Regions from separate parts of the Paenibacillus sp. FW126-R14 genome, predicted to be linked through region 3. Evidence: riboswitches for the same ligand, from Rfam matches in the RefSeq annotation. Region 3 holds a riboswitch; each other region holds the start of a gene.
What was found. Region 3 has a riboswitch for cyclic di-GMP ahead of AC3WRW_RS20225 (hypothetical protein). Riboswitches for the same ligand answer to the same signal wherever they lie in the genome.
Positions count from the first base shown of each region.

Region 1: linked by a shared signal. The riboswitch ahead of AC3WRW_RS31005 (EAL domain-containing protein) and the one ahead of AC3WRW_RS20225 (hypothetical protein) in region 3 are both predicted to bind cyclic di-GMP.
Region 2: linked by a shared signal. The riboswitch ahead of AC3WRW_RS00640 (amidase) and the one ahead of AC3WRW_RS20225 (hypothetical protein) in region 3 are both predicted to bind cyclic di-GMP.

Region 1 is NZ_JBYTBS010000087.1:6,689-8,962, forward strand. It holds gene AC3WRW_RS31005 (EAL domain-containing protein) at 1-1,394, opposite strand, end outside; cyclic di-GMP riboswitch class I at 1,512-1,597, opposite strand; gene hxlB (6-phospho-3-hexuloisomerase) at 1,764-2,274, opposite strand, start outside.
Region 2 is NZ_JBYTBS010000001.1:151,016-153,289, forward strand. It holds gene AC3WRW_RS00635 (catalase) at 1-635, opposite strand, end outside; cyclic di-GMP riboswitch class I at 973-1,058, shown strand; gene AC3WRW_RS00640 (amidase) at 1,232-2,068, shown strand; gene AC3WRW_RS00645 (family 2 glycosyl transferase) at 2,200-2,274, shown strand, end outside.
Region 3 is NZ_JBYTBS010000034.1:6,410-8,683, forward strand. It holds gene AC3WRW_RS20220 (hypothetical protein) at 1-599, shown strand, start outside; cyclic di-GMP riboswitch class I at 701-791, shown strand; gene AC3WRW_RS20225 (hypothetical protein) at 847-1,062, shown strand; gene AC3WRW_RS20230 (copper amine oxidase N-terminal domain-containing protein) at 1,566-2,274, shown strand, end outside.

The DNA of each region.
Region 1 (2,274 bases), on a different contig from region 3:
ATGCCGAGTGCCTTTAGCTCCGAAATGGTTGACTCAACTAATTTTTGATTTTCCAGAATGGAGGTTTCGGTGATTTCGACTTCAAGCCAATGGCCATCAACCTGTGTTTCCTCCAGTATTTGCTTTAAACTTTGGATAAAATTTTTGGATAAAAACTGACGGGCGGACACATTGATCGAAATGGGCACAAAAGAAATTCCTTCCGATTGCCAGGATGTGATCAGCCTGCAAACGGTCAGCTCCACCCAATGCGTAAGGGGAAGGATTAAGCCCGTGTCTTCGGCCAGGGGGATAAATTCCGCCGGCGATAACATTCCCCATTCCGGATGGTTCCAACGGACCAAGGATTCCGCACTCACAATTTTCCCTGATTTCAAATCGATTCGCGGTTGAAAATACAATTCCAGCTTATTGTCATGGATGGCTAACCGGAGATCTTTTTCCAATGTGAATCTTTTGAAACTGTCAATATCCATGATGGGGTTATACAACGTATACCGGTTTCCCCCTTTTTCTTTTGACCGGTAAAGGGCTATATCTGCATTTTTCACCAATGTTTGCGCATCCATTCCATGCTGTGGGTAAAAACTGATACCTAAACTCGCCGTAATATAATGCTCATAATCATCATTCAGAAAAGGGCTTGCTTCAATATGTTTAATGAGGTTGTCCGCAAGCTTCTCCACGGCTTCGTTGTTTTCGAACTGCTTTTCCAGCACAACGGCAAATTCATCCCCCCCTAGACGGGCAACAAAACCTTTATCATCTATATATTGAACCAATCTAACCGAAAATTCTTTGATCAATTGATCTCCCAATCCGTGTCCAAGCGTATCGTTAATATTTTTAAATCTATCCATGTCGATATAAATGAGAGCTATGACGTATTGATTTTCATTCGCTTGCTCGATGAATTGTTCCAGTTTTTTTTCAAAAAATCTGCGATTAGGCAGATCGGTTAAATAATCATGATAAGCCATATGTTCAATAATCTGTTCATGATTTTTTCGCTCCGTAATATTGAATGCGTACCCAATTAAACCTTCTTCCGACGGGAAAACGCTAATCTCGAGCCATTCTTTTGTCGGTTCATAGTAATCCTCGAAAATAACGGGAATTTGCTCTGCCATCGCCTTATGATAATTATGATAAAATTTGGTGCCCACAGCTTCGGGGAGCACATCCCAAATATTATTTCCAATAAGTTCGTCGCGTGTTTTTCTTACAAAATACTCCATCGACTTATTGGTATATTTTAAGTGCCAATTCCGGTCTAAGATTAGAAAACCATTCGTAATATTGTCGAGAATCGATTCGCTTGACGGCAGGTCAATTTGATAATGAATGTGATCTTCAGGATCTTTTTTGGATGCTCTCTTTTTAAAAAATTTCATTGAATGTACCATCACCTTATATCTTCTAGTATGAATAACTTGCAAAAAAAAAGCAGCTTACTCGTATACTTACCGAGCAAGCCACTTTTGTTGGACGAAACAGCGTTGAAGTGGTATATCGGTAGCTGGCTGACATGGGATTGACTCCTTTAGTCCCTATAGCTTTGCGTCCCCATTTTTTAATGGGTTTGCCTTTATCAATTAAAAAACTGCATGAATATGTCATTACTATATTAGGTCTTTTTTCCCATTATTACAATATAGCATGACTATTCTCATAGATCATTTCCCATATTCTTGGCATTTCCTAATAAAAAAAGCCCACTCTGTGCGGTTGCAAGAGTGGGCTTGACTGCGATTTTTTGCTGATTATTCCAAATTGGCATGACGGCCGAACAGGGTTGTGGAATCGTACCCTTTTTTCTCCATTAACCGCAGGATGACCGCGTCAAAAAATAACAAAAGCGTCTGTTCAAATAACGAGCCCATAGGCTGTATCGTGGAGTATTGGCTATTCGACTTATCTTTGGGAGAGCCGGGAAGCTTGACCGTTAGGTCCGCCAGCTGCCCAATCGTTGATTCCGGGAATATCGTCACTGCCGCGACAGTCGCCTGCAAGCTTTTGGCTTTCTCTCCCATGGCGATAAGACTTCTGGTTTCTCCGGAACCCGATCCCATGAGGAGCAAGTCGCTCGCTGTTACGTTAGGCGTGATCGTCTCTCCCACAACGTAAGCGTCCATTCCCATATGCATCAGCCTCATGGCAAAAGCTTTGGCCATCAAGCCGGATCTGCCGGCCCCGGCTAGAAAAACCTTGCTGGACGCCAGCATTCGCTCAACAAGCAGATCAGCTTGCACGGCATCCAACCGGTGGGCTGCC
Region 2 (2,274 bases), on a different contig from region 3:
TAAGTGCGGACACCTTGCGCGTTTTTCCAGACGTATGTATTTACGCTGTGGCCCGGGATGTGGCGCAGACTCTTGACGGTGCCCTCGTCGGAGTAGAGCCGGACAAGAAAGCTTGTGCATTCCGGTGCTCGGGCCACGAAGCTCCAAAATCGCTGCGGATCGATTAGGTTGTTGACGGGCGACGGCAGGAAGGCATTGATAAATTCGGGAAAGCGGATGGCGTCTCTGACGGCGAACACGGGGATATGGTTACAGACAAGATCGAACACCCCATGATCCGTATAGAACTTCGTGGCGAATCCGCGCACGTTGCGGGAAGTATCAGGCGTGCCTTTGTTGCTGACGGCTAAGGAGAATCTTACTGTGACAGGGACCTGCTGACCCGGATGTTGCAAGAAACAAAGCTGCGTGTAAGCCGTCATGGCATGTACGGTCTCAAAATAGCCGAATGCGCCATATCCTTTGACATGCACGGGCCTTTCTAACAATTTCGCATGGATGAAAGTCTCCAGCTTTTCATGCAGCATGTTGTCCTGTTCCACTACAGGGCCTCGTTCGCCCACAGTTTGCGAATGAAAAGCAGCCGGTATATCTCCAGACCTTTGGTTAGGGCGAGTTCCATTACTCTCGTTCATCTTTCAACCTCCCATACCGGATATATCAAAAAAGTATCAAGAACTGCTATGCTATGCGAATAGGCCTGTGCCAAGCCCAACGAGTTGACCAATACATATAAATACAATGCGCATATATGTATTTTTAGAACTAGCCGGACTTCCTCTTGACGTTAACCCTATTGGTTCATTCTCGGGATGGCGGTTGAGCGAGGTTGGATAGATGAAAAATAACCGGTTCTCCTTGAGGAGGGCCGGTTTAGTTCTTCTGATGAGCCGTGTACGCATTGTCCAATTAGTGGACTTTAAGAAGAATATAGTTTAGTATTGGTTTATTCTTACATAAGAACGATCAGTTTCGCGATAATAGCAAACCTGCCGTAAAGGCAGTGACGCAAAACTACAGGGCCTAAGGGTGTATACCTATGGCAGCCAGTTGCCGAACGAAAATGCAATAAAGACAAACTTTGCAACTTTTGTTTTTATGGCGTTATTTCAAACACAGTTCGGTGTGCAGCCGAACTGTGTTTTTTTGTCATGAAAGAAGGGGCGGAGAAATGAAAAGGTTCTTTCCTATATTATGTGGAGTTTGCTTAATATTATTCGGTTTACCTGGAATGGCAGCAGCGGATTCGAAATACGCATTTCAAAATTCTACGAACCTTTCGACATGGTTATGGGATACTTCCAAGATTGTTTCCGATCAGGACAGTATCATTCATAATTTGGTCAACAATAACGTCAAGGTTTTGCTGCTTCAAATCGATACTACACTCGAACAGAAGCATTATAAGGAATTTATAAGCAAGGCGACTGCTAATGGAATTCGTGTGCATGCCCTAGATGGTGCACCTGAATGGGTGGCCGATCATGGCATTACACTTCAGCAGATTTTTCTTAAATGGTTGAATAACTATCAAGAGTTTGCGTCACCAAATGAAAAATTTACGGGTATACATTTAGATGTTGAGCCCTACGGGCATGAGCAGTATGCGGATAACACCAATGAATTTCTGGAAGAATACCAGTCCATGATGCTGACATTTAGAAACCAAGCCGATCAACTCCAATTGGAATTTGGAATAGACATCCCATTTTGGTTTTACGGTGTACAGTACGATACCAAATATGGCAGTGGAAATATGGCAGAGTGGCTTTGTAAAAATGTTGAATTTATCAGCATCATGGCATACCGGGATGCAGCAGCTGGAACTGACGGGATCATCGGGATCTCTTCAGCGGAAATGAAGTTATTTGAGAAGTATAAAGTGAAGGGGACGATAGCGGTTGAAACCGGCCGTCTTGCGGAAGAATATCAATTTGTAACCTTCTTTGAAGAAGATAAAGCGTATATGAATCAGCAGTTGGAGCTTGTTTATCAAAATTACAAAGCCAATCCTGCTTTTCATGGAATCGCGATCCATCATTATGACAGTTGGATGAAGATGGAATAAAACTTTCGCCATAACCCCAGCCATAAAGGTTTAGGGTTATTTTTCATTTTTTATGAAAATAATGTAAAGGGGTCTCAACAAATTGATATTTAAGTCTGTATACCGATAAAATGAAAGGGGAGGCTAAGGAGATGACGCTGAAAATAAAGGTATTACTTGGCATTATTTCAATAATTGTATTATTTGGAATTTTGTTGTTATATCAA
Region 3 (2,274 bases):
GCGACTTGCTCCTCTCTAAACTTACTAATGATGAGATAGAAGCCCTTCGATCCATAACCAAACAATATGGCAAGGCTCTGCACATCCTTGATCCTGATTACCCAATTGAACTCATAGGAATTGAGGACCCGGAAGAGCGAAAAAAAATAGCAAAAGAGCTTCAGGATAAGAAAAAGTCGAATCAAAGTCAGCAAGTAGTTCAGCAACCGAAAGGGGAATCGACTCCAAAAGACTCCTCTCCGGAAGCAACGCCAGATCCTACACCAGATCCTACACTTATAGAAACCTACAACTCCAAACTAGATGCGCTAAAAAATACATGCCAAAGCAACATCAGCTCTCTTGTCTCCAGCGTAGTAAATGCGAAGAAAGGCAATAAAGATATAGGCCTTAAAGAACTGCAAAGCACGTTTATGCAAAAATTTGTGGATGCGGAGTCTAAGTGTGACTCTGGCTTTAATGCAATCCTTTCGGATGCGGGGAAAGCTGGGGTAGGCTCTGGCGAGATTGATGGCTGGAAGCAATCCTATGCATCTATGAAGCAAGCGGCGCAAAACAGTGCAATTGGTCAGATCGAAAAAGCTCTTTCAAACAAGTAGTTCCACCGACCCGTTTATAAATCCAAATAATGGTTCGGACGGCTCATGCTACATCTGTATTGTTTGCTAAAATAATCCTATAAACGACAATCACATAAATCGTAAGACAATGGCAAAATTGATGAAAGTCAGTGACGCAAAGCTACAGGGACTAAACTGGGAAAAGAACCGGTATGTCAGCCAGCTGCCGATTACGGCCTCCGTCTGATTCTTATGTGGGACAAACCTTTGGGAGGTAGAGAAGAATATGTTTTGGTTAACCATGTTGACTATTCTTTGGATTGTGGGGTGTATTTTTTATGTTAGTATATTTGCAGTTGCTAAACAAGCAGATCAGATGGCTGAGGCTATGTTTGCAAATGAGTTTCCTCAAAACACAGTTTCCAGTACTTATTGTATGACAGACGATGTTCAGCGTTTTGAAAAAGGTCATGAAAGTATTGGACAGGTTTGTTTATCATAATTCGATTGATTAAAGCACCTATAGGGTGCTTTTTTTATGTTTAAAAGGCATGCAGGCATTAGCGACTACAAGTACTTTATTATGAGATAAATACATACCACCCAGAACGGGATCATAATAAGCAGTCCCCATAAACAACCTTTAAACATCAAAAAGCGATTGTTTTTGTTTTCGTTCATTCCATTGATCAAAATGCCGCACCTCATTTGCGCGCTATAAGCAGCTATTTTTTAGTAGATAAGAAAGTATAAGTTTTATACTTTTGCTTCGCATCTACCTTGACAAACGCGCCCGTCCTGAAAGGACGACGAAGTCGTTTATCCTTGATTCTCATCGATGCTCTTATATCCCTGCAAAGTTAGCGCTATGTTTTGAGAAAAAATGTGAACTTATAACCTTTGATGTACCGCGGCATGTTGGATAGTTAGTTATTGCTTAGTATTTGGATAAAAACAGTGCCAAAAAATTGTTACAACCAAATTAATATACGAGGTGTGGATCAAATGAAAGTGAAAAATCGGTTCAAGGCCGCAGCAGGATTATCTTTAGCATTATTCATGGGAATGAGTACCGGGGCATCCGCCGCGCAAGCTCCTGTTGATGTGGATGTGTATCAAGTACCTATGCATTTCACTTTTGACGGCAAAGAGTATGCGCCGCCGGAAGGTCAGACGGGGTTTATTTATGAAGGCAGTACGTATGTCCCGATCAGGTTCATTTCTTACTCCCTGGATAAAGCGGTGAAATGGGATGCGGATACTTACACAGTTACGATTTCCGAACCTAAGGAAACAGACAAAATTAATATCAAAGAGTACAAGCTCAACACGCAGGTTTATTCGAAAAGTAATGAGAAGAAGCCAGACAAAGCGAATTTGGCAGCCAGCAAGTTGAATGTTTATAAAGAGAAGATTTCATATGTATTTGATGGGGTTGCGAAAAATCCGCCTGAGGATTTGCCAGGTTACATTGTCGATGGCAGCCTTTATGTGCCTATTCGCTTTTTCTCTGAGTCTGTTGGCAAAACGATTCATTGGGACCCTGAAACTTACACGGTTTCAGCCGTTAGTTCTTCGGATAAGAAGGCTCCTGAGGTGAAAGTGCCGGAGACTCCTAAACCTGAGCCGACAGCTCCAGCAGTAGGAGGCGGCGGTGCCGTTGGTGGTGGAGGAGCGGGTGGCGGAGCTTCCACGAAGCCTTCTTTTGACTCGA